DNA from 4 places in the Kitasatospora sp. MY 5-36 genome. Region 1 is predicted to be linked to each of the others. Evidence: riboswitches for the same ligand, from Rfam matches in the RefSeq annotation. Region 1 holds a riboswitch; each other region holds the start of a gene.
What was found. Region 1 has a riboswitch for cobalamin ahead of AE652_RS28350 (HoxN/HupN/NixA family nickel/cobalt transporter). Riboswitches for the same ligand answer to the same signal wherever they lie in the genome.
Positions count from the first base shown of each region.

Region 2: another riboswitch for cobalamin. It lies ahead of AE652_RS02615 (iron ABC transporter permease); the one in region 1 lies ahead of AE652_RS28350 (HoxN/HupN/NixA family nickel/cobalt transporter).
Region 3: another riboswitch for cobalamin. It lies ahead of AE652_RS19705 (prenyltransferase/squalene oxidase repeat-containing protein); the one in region 1 lies ahead of AE652_RS28350 (HoxN/HupN/NixA family nickel/cobalt transporter).
Region 4: another riboswitch for cobalamin. It lies ahead of AE652_RS19725 (prenyltransferase/squalene oxidase repeat-containing protein); the one in region 1 lies ahead of AE652_RS28350 (HoxN/HupN/NixA family nickel/cobalt transporter).

Region 1 is NZ_LFVW01000506.1:4,586-7,883, reverse strand. Features, by position in the region: gene rpmG (50S ribosomal protein L33) at 1-40, shown strand, start outside; gene AE652_RS28350 (HoxN/HupN/NixA family nickel/cobalt transporter) at 107-1,222, opposite strand; cobalamin riboswitch at 1,253-1,466, opposite strand; gene AE652_RS28345 (metalloregulator ArsR/SmtB family transcription factor) at 1,549-1,932, shown strand; gene AE652_RS28340 (hypothetical protein) at 2,055-3,298, shown strand, end outside.
Region 2 is NZ_LFVW01000030.1:24,008-27,305, forward strand. Features, by position in the region: gene AE652_RS02605 (ABC transporter substrate-binding protein) at 1-105, opposite strand, end outside; gene AE652_RS02610 (ABC transporter ATP-binding protein) at 121-924, opposite strand; gene AE652_RS02615 (iron ABC transporter permease) at 921-2,000, opposite strand; cobalamin riboswitch at 2,123-2,248, opposite strand; gene sodN (superoxide dismutase, Ni) at 2,330-2,725, opposite strand; gene sodX (nickel-type superoxide dismutase maturation protease) at 3,002-3,298, shown strand, end outside.
Region 3 is NZ_LFVW01000281.1:4,004-7,301, forward strand. Features, by position in the region: gene AE652_RS19695 (amidohydrolase) at 1-9, opposite strand, end outside; gene cobF (precorrin-6A synthase (deacetylating)) at 273-1,031, opposite strand; cobalamin riboswitch at 1,150-1,290, shown strand; gene AE652_RS19705 (prenyltransferase/squalene oxidase repeat-containing protein) at 1,388-2,479, shown strand; gene AE652_RS19710 (hypothetical protein) at 2,509-2,988, shown strand; gene AE652_RS45155 (hypothetical protein) at 3,055-3,243, opposite strand.
Region 4 is NZ_LFVW01000281.1:9,950-13,247, reverse strand. Features, by position in the region: gene AE652_RS19725 (prenyltransferase/squalene oxidase repeat-containing protein) at 1-1,823, opposite strand, end outside; cobalamin riboswitch at 1,930-2,074, opposite strand; cobalamin riboswitch at 2,153-2,229, shown strand; gene AE652_RS19720 (WD40 repeat domain-containing serine/threonine protein kinase) at 2,275-3,298, opposite strand, start outside.

The DNA of each region.
Region 1 (3,298 bases):
GGCCGCGGGCCGGCACGTCGACTTCCGCGAGGAGCGCTGACCCCGGACGCGCGAACGGCGCCTCCCCGGACTCGGGGAGGCGCCGTTCGCGGCCTGGCCGCTCGGCTCAGGAGCCCTCGGGCGTCCAGCGCTGCTCGACCCGGGCGAGCTTCCAGTACCCGATCGCGATCGCCCAGACGACCACGAACAGCCCGGCGATGGCGTAGCCCACGTTGTCCAGCGAGATGTCCGCGACGAACCCGGTGACCGGGTCGGTCAGGTCGAGCTTCTCGTGCAGCACCCCGACCAGCTCGATGGTGCCGATGATGAAGGCCACCGCGATCGACAGACCCGTGATGGTCAGGTTGTAGTACACCTTCCGGACCGGGTTGGCGAAGGCCCACTGGTACGCGAAGTTCATGAACGTCCCGTCCAGGGTGTCGAACAGGCTCATCCCCGCCGCGAACAGCAGCGGCAGGCAGACGATCGCGTACCAGGGCAGCCCGGAGGCCGCGCCCGAGCCGGCCATCACCATCAGGGTGACCTCGGTCGCCGTGTCGAAGCCCAGGCCCAGCACCATGCCCACCGGGAACATCTGCCCCGGCCGGGTGATCGAACGGGTCGCCCGGTTCAGCACCCGGGCCATGAAGCCGCGCGAGTCGAGGTGCGCCTCCAGCTCCTTCTCGTCGAACTTCCCGGCCCGCATCGAGCGGAACACCCTGAGGATGCCGAGCAGCGCCGCCAGGTTGAGCGCGCCGATCAGGTAGAGGAACACGCCGGAGGTGGTCGTCCCGATCACGCCCAGCCACTTGTGGGTGGCCGACTCGTCGTCCATCAGCGTGTTCGCCAGCTGCGCGCCGCCCGCCACCAGGGCGGCCATCAGCACCACCATCGAGGAGTGCCCGAGGGCGAACCAGAAGCCCACCGAGACCGGCCGCTTGCCGTCCGCCATCAGCTTGCGGGTGGTGTTGTCGATCACCGCGATGTGGTCGGCGTCGAAGGCGTGCCGCATGCCGAGGGTGTACGCGGTGATGCCGAGGCCCACCCCGAAGACCTGGGTACCGACCGCGTACCGCTCGGGCGCGACCAGGAAGATCAGCGTGCCGAAGGCCACCACGTGCATGGCCACGATCACCGCCATCAGCCCGGCCGTACGGACGGTGTCCTCGCGCCGCCATCTGAAGCTGGGCAGCACGGAAGGGGCCGGCTTCGCGCCGGCGGCAACGGTTTCGGGCAGGGTCATCTGCGGATCACGCTCCAGCACCTCGTGGAAAACCTCGTGAGATGCCGTGGCCGGTCTCCTGGCTGACGGGATACCCGTGCCCGCCTTCCCAGGTGCGCGAGGCACCCAGTGGCTCCGTGGGCACGGACGACGTTCCTCCGCGGGCGGAGGAACGACCCGATCACAGTGGCGAGGGCCGCTCCGGGCTGGGACCCCTGAGGGTCCGTCACCGGTCTTCCCGAGCACCACGGCGGGGAACACCGTAGGGGCCGCGCCCCGACCCGTGCAAGGCTGCGCACCTGCGCAGGTGTCCAGGATCACAGGCGGCCGCCTGCAAGAATGTCCGCATGCATCTCGTACCGGCCGACCGCGCGGGCCACCGCACCATCGACGGGCACCGGGTCTGCGAGGCCATCGCCGCGATCGGCGACCCCGCGCACGTCCGGTCCTGGGCCGAACGGTTCTCCCTGCTCGCCGACCCCGGACGGCTCGCCCTGCTGCTCGCCCTCCACCGGGCCGGCCCGCTCGCCGTCAGCGACCTCGCGGTGGCCACCGGCATGCGCGACCCCGCCGTCTCCCAGGCCCTGCGGCTGCTCCGCACGGCCGGCGTGGTCACCGGCGACCGGGACGGACGAGTGGTGCGCTACCGGCTCGTGGACGAGGCCATGCGCCCCCTCCTCGACGAGTGCGCCGCCGCCGAGCACCACGAGCCCAGCGCGGCGGTGGGCTGACCCCTCCCGCCGACGCCTGCCCGACCTGCCGACTCCCGCTCGGGCCGCCGACTCCCGCCCGGTCCGCTGACTCCCGCTCGGGAAGGCGCGCCGTGAACGGCCCCGGCCAGTACGATCATGATGTGCCGTCCCACCCCCATGCCTGGCCCGCCGACCGCTGGAACACCGACCCGGTCAAGGCCCGCGTGCTGGCGGTCGCCCGCACCCTCACCTCGGCCACCCGGGTGCTGGACGTCCTCTCCCTGCTGAGCCCGCACGGCATCGAGTGGTACTTCACCGTCAACCCCGGTTCCGTCTTCGCCGACCGCGCCCTGGACGAGTACCTGCACGGCCTGTCCGGCTTCACCGTGCTGGACTGGGACGACGCCGTCCGCCACCGCTTCGACCTGGCCGTCGCCTGCGCCGTCCACTCCTCCATGCACCGCCTGGACGCCCGCCTCGTCGTCCTGCCGCACGGCGCCGGCTACAACCGCCTGGTCACCGAGTCCACCGGCGACACGGTCAGCGCCGCCGGCCTCTCCCGCAACGAACTCACCCACCGCGGGCGGGTGTTCGTGGACGTCCTCGGGCTCTCCCACCCCGAACAGCTGGACCGGCTGCGGACCTCCTGCCCCGAGGCCCTGGACGTCGCCCGGGTGGTCGGCGACCCGTGCTTCGACCGGATGCTCGCCAGCCGGCGCTCCCGGGACGGCTACCGCGCCGCGCTCGGCGCCGTCGGCGGCCGACGGCTCGTCGTCGTCAGCTCCACCTGGAGCGAGCACTCGTTATTCGGCCGCCACCCCGACCTGCCCCGGCGGCTCGTCCGCCAACTGCCCGCCGACGAGTACACGGTGGCCGTCGTCCTGCACCCCAACGTGTGGAGCCGCCACGCCCCCGGGGCGCTGCTCGACGACGCCCGCCGGATGGGCCTGCGCCTGATCCCGCCCCACCAGGGCTGGCAGGCCGCGCTCGTCGCCGCCGACTGCGTGATCGGCGACCACGGCTCGGTCACCGTCTACGGCGCCGCCCTGGAACACCGCACCATGCTCGTCGCCACCGGCGCCGCCGAACTCGACCCGCGCTCCCCCAGCTACGCCTTCGGCCAGGCCGCCCCCGTCCTCGACCCGGACGGGGACCTCGCCGCCCAGCTCGAACGGGCCCTCGCCGAGGCCCCGACCGGCCTGCGCGAGATCACCGACCGCTCACTCGCCCACCGCGGCGAATCCGCCCGGCTGCTGCGCCCGCTGCTCTACTCCTTCCTGGACGGCCTGGACGAACCCGGGGACGAACCGGCCCTGCCGCCCTACCCCAGGCCCGTCCCCTGCCCCGGGGCCGCCGAGTGGCCCACCGCGTACGACGTCGAGGGCAGCACCGAGGGGACCGAGGT
Region 2 (3,298 bases), on a different contig from region 1:
GTAGTGGGCGGAGGCGGTGGCGGCCTCCTTCGGGGCGATCTCGGCGCCGCAGCCGACGAGTCCGAGGGCGAGCAGGGCGGTGGCGGCAACGGCCTTGGTGCGCACGGGAGTTCCTTGGGGTCAGGGGAGGCGGTCGAACAGCAGCTGGAGGGCGCCGGTCTCCGGGTGGCGCACCGGGGTGCCCCGGACGCCGAACACCTCGGCCAGCAGGGCGGGTCGGAGCACCTCGTCGGGCGGCCCGGAGGCGACGATCCGGCCGTCCCGCAGGACGTACAGCAGGTCGCAGTGGCCCGCCGCCAGGTTGAGGTCGTGCAGCGCGGTGAGCACCGTCGGACCGGCCTCGCGGGCGAGCGCCAGCACCTCCAACTGGTGCGCGATGTCGAGGTGGTTGGTGGGTTCGTCGAGCACCAGCAGGCGCGGCTCCTGGACCAGCGCGCGGGCGAACAGCACCCGCTGCTTCTCGCCCCCGGACAGGCTCAGGAAGCCCCGCTCGGCGAGGTGCCCGGCCCGGACCTTGCGCAGCGCCTCGGCGCAGCGCCGCTCGTCCCCGTCGACTTGGGCGCCGAAGCCGCGGCGGTGCGGCAGCCGGCCCATGGCGACCACCTCGGCGACGGTGAAGTCGAACTCGGCGGAGTGCTCCTGGGTCAGCGCGGCCACCCGGCGGGCGCTCTCGCGGGCGGTGAGGGCGTGCAGGTCGTCGCCGGCCAGCCGGACCACGCCGCCGGCCGGCTTCAGCACCCGGTAGACGCAGCGCAGCAGGGTCGACTTGCCGCTGCCGTTGGGGCCGATCAGCCCGACCACCTGCCCGGCGGCGGCCGCCAGGCTCACCTCGTGGACCAGCCGGGTGCCGGCCAGCTCCACCGAGACGCCGTCGACGGCGAGGTCCTGGGCGTGCACCGGGGTCGGGTCGGTCGTCGCGGTCACCGGGCACCTCCGAAGGCCTGGCCGCGGCGGCGCATCATCACCAGGAAGGCGGGCACGCCGAGCACCGCGGTGAACACCCCGACGGGCAGTTCGGCGGGCGCCAGCAGGGTGCGCGAGGCGATGTCCACCCAGACCAGCAGCAGCGCCCCGGCGAGCGGCGCGACCACCAGCACCCGGCGGTGCCCGGCGCCGACCAGCATCCGCGCCAGGTGCGGCATCAGCAGCCCGACGAAGCCGATCGCCCCGCTGACCGCGACCACGGTGCCGGTGACGGCGGCGGTCACCACGAACAGCTCGCGGCGCAGCCGGTCCGGGTCCACGCCGAGCGAGGCGGAGGTCTCGTCGCCCATCGCGAGCGCGTCCAGCCGCCCGGCGGTGCAGGCCAGGTAGGCGAGCCCGGCCAGCACGGTGACGGCGGCGATCGGCACCTTGCCCCAGGTGGCGCCGCCGAGGCTGCCGAGCAGCCACATCATGACGTCCCGGGCGGCCTCGCCGCGGTCGGCGGCGAAGACCATCAGGGTGGTGGCGGCGGAGAAGCCGTAGGACAGCGCGGTGCCGGTGAGCACCAGCCGCAGCGGGGTGAGCCCGTACGCGGTGCGGGCCGCGACGTAGACCAGGGTCATGGCGGCCAGCGCGGAGCCGAAGGCGGAGGCGGAGATCGCCCACACCCCGAGCGAGGCGAAGGCGCCGAACAGCATCACGGCGTTGGCGCCGACGGCCGCGCCGGAGGAGATGCCGAGCACGAAGGGGTCCGCCAGCGCGTTGCGCACCAGGGCCTGGACGGCGACCCCGCAGGCGGCCAGCCCGGCGCCGACCACGGCGGCCAGCACGGTGCGCGGCAGCCGGATCTCCCAGACGATCGCGTACGCGGCCGCCTCGTCCGCCTCCAGCCGGCCGCCCGTCAGCCCGGCGCCCAGGAGCCGCAGCACCCGGGGCAGGCCGAGCCCGGAGGAGCCGAGGGCGACCCCGCAGACCAGGGAGAGCAGCAGGGCGGCGGCGAGTCCGGCGGCGAGCGGGACGACGGGTATTCGGCGAGCGGGCGGGCCGACTGCACGGTTGACGGGTGCGCGGTTCACGGGTGCGCCTTGCCTCGGGCCGGGAGCGCGCCGGGGCGGGCGCGGGCCGGGGGCGTGCCGGGGCGCCGTTCCCCTCGCAGTCCGCGGCGAGTTGTCGGGAGGTCGGCGGCCGAGGGCGATCGGGCTGGCGCGGCCGTACGGGCGGGTACGGGCCGTGCTCACCGTTGCGGGTCAGCGCCGGATTCGCACCGGACTTCCCCCTCGGACGCCCTGGCAGCATAACAGCCACTCAGGGCAGGCAACCCTTACCGGGCCGGGTCGGACGTGAACGCACGACCGCCCCCGTCCGGCGGTGCGGACGGGGGCGGTCGGGTGGCGACGCGTCAGGCTCAGGCCTGCTTGGTCTCCCAGAAGATTTTGTCGACCTGGGCGATCAGGTCGAGCAGGGCCTGGCCGGTGGCCGGGTCCGTGGACGCCTTGGCGGCCGAGGCGGCCTTCAGGGTGTCGTTGATCAGCTGGTGCAGCTGCGGGTACTTCTCGAAGTGCGGGGCCTTGAAGTAGTCGCTCCACAGCACCGAGATGTGGTGCTTGACGGCCTCGGCGCGCTGCTCCTTGATGATGACGGCGCGGGCGCGGAAGTGCGGGTCCTCGTTGGCCTGGTACTTCTCCTGGGTGGCCTTGACCGACTCGGCCTCCAGCTTGGCCTGCGCGGGGTCGTAGACGCCGCAGGGCAGGTCGCAGTGGGCGTGGACGGTGGCGCGCGGTGCAAACAGACGAGAGAACATGGGAGTCCTTCCTTAGATCGTCTTCCCGCGCCCGAGATTACCCTTCCGCCCTCCCGGTTTCGCGATCGGGCGGTGGGCCTAGGGCGAAAGACGGACCGGGAACCGGCGCAATCCGGACATCGGACGGACGGCGGTCCGTACGGCAGACTGGGGGCGCGAGCGGGGGCGGGAGGAGGAGTCGTGGCGCGGAGCACGCGAGCGGAGGGCGCCGGGGCGGGGGAGCGCGGCCCGGGCGGCGCGCTGCCGTTCGGGCTGGTCGACGTGGCGGGGCCGTCGATGGTCCCGACCCTGCGCGAGGGCGACCGGCTGCTGGTCCGCTACGGCGCGCCGATCCGGCCCGGCGCGGTGGTGGTCTTCCGGCACCCCTTCCAGCAGGACCTGCTGGTGGTGAAGCGGGCCGCCGAGCGCCGGGCCACGGGCTGGTGGCTGCTCTCCGACAACCGCCCGGTGGACAGCGACAGCCGCAGCTACGGCGCCGTCCCGGACGAGCTGGTGCTCGGCCGGGTGCTGCTGCGGCTGCGCCCGAGCCCGGTCTGGCTGGCGCCGGGGCGCCGGCTGGAGCGGCTGCTGCTC
Region 3 (3,298 bases), on a different contig from region 1:
GACCGGCATTGCAGGCACCTCGACGGCCTCCAGTCATGGGTTCGGGCCGCCGCCCGGAGCGGGCGGCGGCGCGGCGCGGTCGAGCCGGACGAGCCCAAGAGGCTGTCCTGTTCGCTCTCATGACGGAACGTTAGGCAGTGGCATGGTGTCGGAGTTGGCCCACAGTGCACCGGCACCGGTCCGGGAGCGCACCGGCCGGGTGGAGTGACGGCCGGGCGCGAGGGCGGTGTCCGAGTGTCGGCCGGGGGTCGAACCGGGGCGGCGCCCGCCGGTCAGCTCTCGGAGCGCCGCAGCAGGTAGGTGTCCATGATCCAGCCCTTGCGCGCGCGGGCCGACTCGCGCAACTCGCTGATCCGCGGGGCGGCTTCGGCCAGCGGACCGGCGACGAGGATCTCGTCGGGGGTGCCGAGGTACGCGCCGTAACGGATCTCCAGCCCCTCCGGGTCGATCCCGGTGAAGGCGGCGCGGCCGTCGAGCATCACCACGACGTCGTCCACGTCCTCGGGGAAGCCCTCGGCCAGTCGGCGGCCGGTGGTGATCTGCACCGGGCGGCCGACCCGGGTCAGCGTGCTGCGGTGGCGGGCGGCGAGCGCGGAGACGCTGCTGATGCCCGGGACCACCTCGTAGTCGAAGCCGACGGCGCCGCGGGCCAGGACGTCGTCCACCACGGCGATGACGCTGTCGTAGAGGCTCGGATCCCCCCAGACCAGGAACGCGCCCGTCTCGCCCTCGCCGAGGTGCTCGGAGAGCAACTGCTCGACCAGGTCGGCCCGGCGGACGCGCCAGTCGTCCACGGCGGCCGCGTACGCGGGGGTGGTCCGGTCCCGCTCCGCGTCCGGCGCCTCGACCACCCGGTGGCCTGGCCGGCCGTGCTCGGCCAGCATCCGGCGGCGCAGCCGGATCAGGTCCTGCCGGTCCTCGTTCTTGTCGAGGATGAAGAAGACGTCCGTGCGGGCGAGCGCCTTGACCGCCTGCAGGGTGAGGTGGTCGGGGTCGCCCGCGCCGATGCCGATGACGAAGATGTGCCGCATGGGAGGCATTCTGCCGTCCGGGACGCCCTGGTCGCGTCGGCGGCCGGGAGGGGCGCGTCCCGATGTCGGGCGGCGGCCACCGTGATGTCACGTTCGAACCCTTGACCGGATCTTTTCCGTATCGCCATGATGGGCCGTCATGTTGTGACTCCGCCGCTGGGGGAAGTCCGGTTCGAATCCGGCGCTGGCCCGCAACGGTAGGCCGCCGGCTCCTGGTCGGAGGCGAGCCCGAGTACCCGTCGGCGGAGGCGTGTCGTCCCTCCTCCCGTCGTGGTCCGCGGGCCGGAGCCCCGAGGGCCGCCCCGGCTGTCGCCGCCGCCCTCCGGGCCCCTGCGCGCGGGCCCGGAAAGGCCACCATGCCCACGCTCCGCCGCACCCTCGGTCTGCTCGCGATACCCGCCGTGGCGCTCGCCACCGCACTCCCGGCGGTCACCGCCGCCCACGCCGCGCCCGTGAACGCGACCGCCGCCGCGACCTCGTCCCCGACGGTCCGTCCCGACGCCGCCGCGGGCGGCTGGCTGGCCCGCCAACTCGTCGACGGCGACCACTTCGAGTCCGTCTTCAACGGGACCGCCTACCCCGACCAGGGCCTCACCATCGACGCCGTACTGGCCTTCGCCGCCTCGCGCGGCTCCGACGAGGCCGCCGCGAAGGCCACCGCCTGGCTGGCGAAGCCCGAGATCATCGGCGGCTACCTCGGCGACGGCACCACCGAGGCCTACGCGGGCGCGACCGCCAAGCTGCTGCTCGCCGTCGAGGTCCGCGGCGGGGACCCGGCGGCCTTCGGCGGCGTCGACCTGCCGGCCCGCCTGCGTTCGCTGCAGACCGCCGAGGGCCGGTTCTCCGACCGCTCCCAGTGGGGCGACTACAGCAACGCCTTCGGCCAGTCCCTCGCCGTGATCGCCCTGCACCGCACGCCCGGTGACGCCCCGGCGGCGGCCGTGGACTTCCTGGCGAACAGCCAGTGCGCGGACGGCGGCTTCCCGCTCTCCTTCGGCCAGGCCGCCTGCACCAGCGACGCCGACGCCACCGCGCTCGCCGTCCAGGCCCTCGCCGCCACCGGGCGCGCCGCCAAGGCGAACACGGGCCTGGGCTGGCTCACCGACCACCAGAACGCCGACGGCGGGTTCGCGGCCGCCGGGGCGACCGCCTCCAACGCCAACAGCACCGGCCTGGCCACCCAGGCGCTGCTCTCCGGCGGACGCCTCGGCCCCGGCCTCAAGGCCTGGGGCCGGCTGGTGAAGCTCCAGCAGGGCTGCTCCGCCGACCCGGCGGTCCGCGGCGCCGTCGCCTACGACGCGACCGGCTTCAACGCGGGCACCGGCGCCCGGGCCACGGCGCAGGCCGTCCTCGGCCTCGCGGGCACCCCGCTGTCCACGCTCTCCGCCTCCGGGGCCGCCCCCGACGCCCCGACCCAGGCCTGCCCGCCGGCCCCGGCCACGCGCTGAACCACGCTGACACCGCGAGGAGTTCACCGATGAGCGACACCCCCACCCCGGTCCGCCCGGCCCGCCGTACGCTCGGGTCGATCGCCGCCGCGGCGGCCCTCACCGCCGGACTGCTCGGCGTCTGCGCCGTCCAGGCCCCGCAGGCGCGGGCGGCCGCCTGCGGCGGCACCACCGGCGTCACCGTCGTGGTCGACTTCACCGCCGTCGGCGGCGGCATCCAGACCGGCTGCGCGCCCGGCGACCCGGCCAGCGGCCTGGCCGCGCTCACCGGCGCCGGATTCTCGTACGCCTTCCACCCGCGCTACCCGGGCTTCGTCTGCACCATCAACGCCCTGCCGACGACCTGCACTAACCCGACCGGCAGCGCCTACTGGTCGTACTGGCACGCCCAGCACGGCGGCCCCTGGTCGTACAGCACCCTGGGCGCGGGCAGCTACGACCCGGCCCCCGGCGACGTCGAGGGCTGGTCCTTCGGCGCCGGCGCACAGCCGGGCACCACCGCGCCCTGACCCGCGCGGGCTCACCGGTGCCCCGGACCCTTCTCCGGAAGGGGCCGGGGCGCCGGTGCCAGGGGATCAGGCGCCGCGGGACGCTCGGCGCCGCCGGTCGAGGTGTCCGACCAGCCGTACGGTTGCCACCGCGGCGGCCGTGAAGAACAGGCTGTCGACCATGGTGCCCGCGGTGGTCAGCCATGCGGGGTCGTCGCCGTCGGGCACGCGCGTCGCGGTGAACAGCCCGCCGACGCCCGTCGAACGTACTGTCATTCGACGGCCGCGCCCACTCGCGGTCCTCCCTGAGGATCCGGTCCATCGTCATGGA
Region 4 (3,298 bases), on a different contig from region 1:
AGTGCCAGTGCCTGGCTTCCGGTACTGGCCAGGCCGCCTGAACCGGTCCGCACCGTCACGCCCTCTGCCCCGGCGGCACTGTCACCCTTCGGGGTGTCGATGCCGCCGGACGAAGGGGTGTCGGTGGCCGGGATCGGCGCGGTCGTCGTGGGCGAGCCCGCCGGGGTGCCGGTCGGCGTCCCGGTGGGACTGACCGTCGGGGTGGGCGTTCCCGTCGGGGTGGTGGTCGGAGTCCCGGTGGGAGTCGGCGTCGGCGTGCCCGCGAGGTCGCGGGACAGCGTCCCGAAGGAGATGCCGGTGGCACCGCCCAGCACCTGCGTGGACGCGCGGACGTCCGAACCCCGCTGCCCGGCCGCCGCGACGTTGAACCCGCCGTCGCCGTTCTGCTGCCCGGCGAGGAAGTCGAGCGCCTTGGCGATCTGTCCACCGGCGGCGGCCTGGCGCAGCGTCATGCCCTGGACGGCCAGCGCGGCCGAGTTGGTGGAGTCGCCGGAAGCGCCGGGGAAGCCGCCGTCGGGCAGCTGCCGCGCGGCGAGCCAGCCGAGCCCCTGGTCGACCGCCTGGGCGGCCTCGTCCCCGGGGACGAGGGCGAGGGCCATGGCGGCCATCGCCGTGCTGTCCACGTCGGAGTCGCCGGTGGCGGGGATCAGGCTCGGCCAGGAGCCGTCCGGGTGCTGGAGGCCCTTCAGGTAGGCGATCGCGGGGGCGGCGCTGGTGGACTCCCCGGCCCGGAGCTGGGCCATGACGGCGAGCGCCTGGGAGAAGACGGAGGTGGCGTAGGCGTAGTTGCCCGGGGCGGCGCAGCCGGTGGTCGCGTCGGCCTTGGCGCACACCAGCGCGGCGAGGGCGGCGATCAGGTCGTGGCCGCCGAAGTCCCGCGGGTTGCGGCCGACGGCCTCGGCGAGCAGCGCCTCCTTGCCGATGGACCCGCCGCCGGCGTACTCGGTGCCGATCGCGGTCCAGTCGTTGACGGTGCGCTCGCTCGCGTCCTTGCCCTGCTGGTCGAGGAAGTCGACGATCCGGCGCAGTGCGGCGTCGTCGGTGCCGGTCGCGGCGAGGGCGTAGGCCCCGTCGATGGTCAGGCCGAAGTCGGCGAAGGCCGGGAAGCCCTCGTAGTAGTGGCCGTCGATCAGCCGGGCCGGGTCGGTGAGGTAGGCGCTCCCCCTGGCCGCGTCGGGTTTCCTCCCCTCGGGCGCGCTCAGGGCCACCGCGGGCGAGGGCGACGCCGACGGGGAGGCGGAGGGCGAGGGGCCGCCGTTCCTGGCGCGGACGGAGTCCGGGGTGAAGTTCGGCGCCCCGCTGGTTCCGCCGACGTCCGTACCGCCGTAGACCCAGGCCTCGACCTCGCCGGGCTTGGGCTTCTGCGTGCCGGCCCCGAACCGGCTGTAGGACCAGGCCTGTTGGCCGGGTTCGGCAATCCAGTACGACCAGTACGCGGTGGCCTGCGGGGTGTTGACGCACGGCTCCTCGGCCGGTGTCGGGTACTGGGCGCCGCCGTTGAAGGTCCCGGTCCCGAGCCGGCAGATGAAGGCCGGTCCGTCGTGCTCGGTGCCGGTCGTGGTGAAGCCGGCGTTGTGCAGCAGGTTCATGCCCGTCGTGGGGTGGGCGTCGCAGCCCCGGACGACGCCGCCGCCCCAGTGGGTGAAGTCGACGGCGACGATCGCCCCCGTCGTCGCCGTGCACTGCTCGATCGGGTCGGCCGAGGCGGTACCCGGGTACCCGAGCAGGACCGTGCCGCAGGCGGCGACGGCGACGGTGCCGGCGACCACCAGCGAGGCGAGGTCCCGGTTCCTGTGACGTGTGCGATTGCTGCTGACCCTCACGACGACTCCCTGGTCGGTCGACACGCGAGGCGACGGCGCAGCCGACGGTCGCCCGCGGGCACGGGGCCGTCGAAACCGCGTCGTAGTCCGCGACGACGCAAGTGCTCTGTGAACAGACCCCCGGTCCAGGCATTCCGGCTCCCCCACCCTCAGGTGGGTCCACGGTTGCGGGTCAGCGCCGGAGTTGGACCGGCTTCCCCTGAATGCCGAGGGCAAAAAATCGGTTCATCAGACCACGCTGACCGACGGAGAGTCAACGGGGCGTCAGGTCGATCACATCACCTCGTCGGGCGATGGACCTGTGCGGTAGCGTCCGCGGTGGCCGAGCGGGGGAACCCGGTGCGAACCCGGGGCTGACGCGCAGCGGTGTGGGGCGGTGACCGTACCGTCCCGAGCCCGAATGCCCGCCCGGCCACTGCGGAACTGAGCCGGTGTCCCGGCCGGCCGATCGTCACTGCCCGGCGGACAGCTCCCAGTCCAGCGCCCACGCCCGCACCGAGCCGTCCGCACAGCCGAAGAGCAGCAGGCTGTCGTCCGCGGTGGCGGTGAGACTCCACACCTGGCCGCCACCTCCTTCCAGCTCGCGCAGGCAGCGGCCGGTGTCGGCGTCCCAGATCCGCACCGTGCCGAGCCGGTGGCCTGTGTAGGCGAACCGGCCGCCGGCGGAGAGGTGAAGGACCGACAGCTCATCCGGCCCGGTACCGGCGTCCCACGGCAGGACCTCGAAGTCGAAGGCGCGGAGGAATTGCCCGGTGCCGGCGTCCCACAGCCGCAGCGAGCGGTCGCCGTACGCGCTGCCGGACAGCAGCCGGTGGCCGTCTGCGTCGAACGAGAGCCAGCCGCACGCCGGATGACTCAGCGCCAGCGGCGGAGCGCCGAGCCGGGCGTGCAGCTGGATCTCGCCGAACAGCGCCACGCTCGCTGCCCGGGTGCCATCCGCGCTCATCGCGGCGGCGGTGGTCGGCCGCTCGCCGTCGCCGGTGAGCACCCGCACGCAGCGGCCGCTGTCCAGGTCCCACAGCCGCAGCGCGCCGTCCCGGCCGATCACCAGGGCCTGCCGGGCATCGGCGGTGAACAGGACCGAGTTCCCGAGCATGCCCTCCTCACCGCTCTCGGCACGGCCGTCGGGCCCACGGGCGTCGACCCGGCCGAGCGGTCGGCCGCCGGGCAGCTCCCAGCTCTGCAGCACCGCGTCCCCGCCGGCCACCGCACGCAGGCCGTCGGCGCTCAGGCCGACCGATCCGACCCGGGGCTTGTCGAGCGCGCGCAGCGGGGTGCCGTCGGTCGGATTCCACAGCCCGACCCGGCGGTCACCGCCGATCGCCGCGGTACGCCCGTCCGCCGACACGGCGAGCGAGGACACGTGGCCCTGCCCGCCGAGGGTGTGCACCGGCCACGCCCCGCGCAGCCCGGTACGGCGGACGGATCTCCCCAGCCGCCGCCACGCGGCCAGCACCTCCAGCGCACGCTCATAG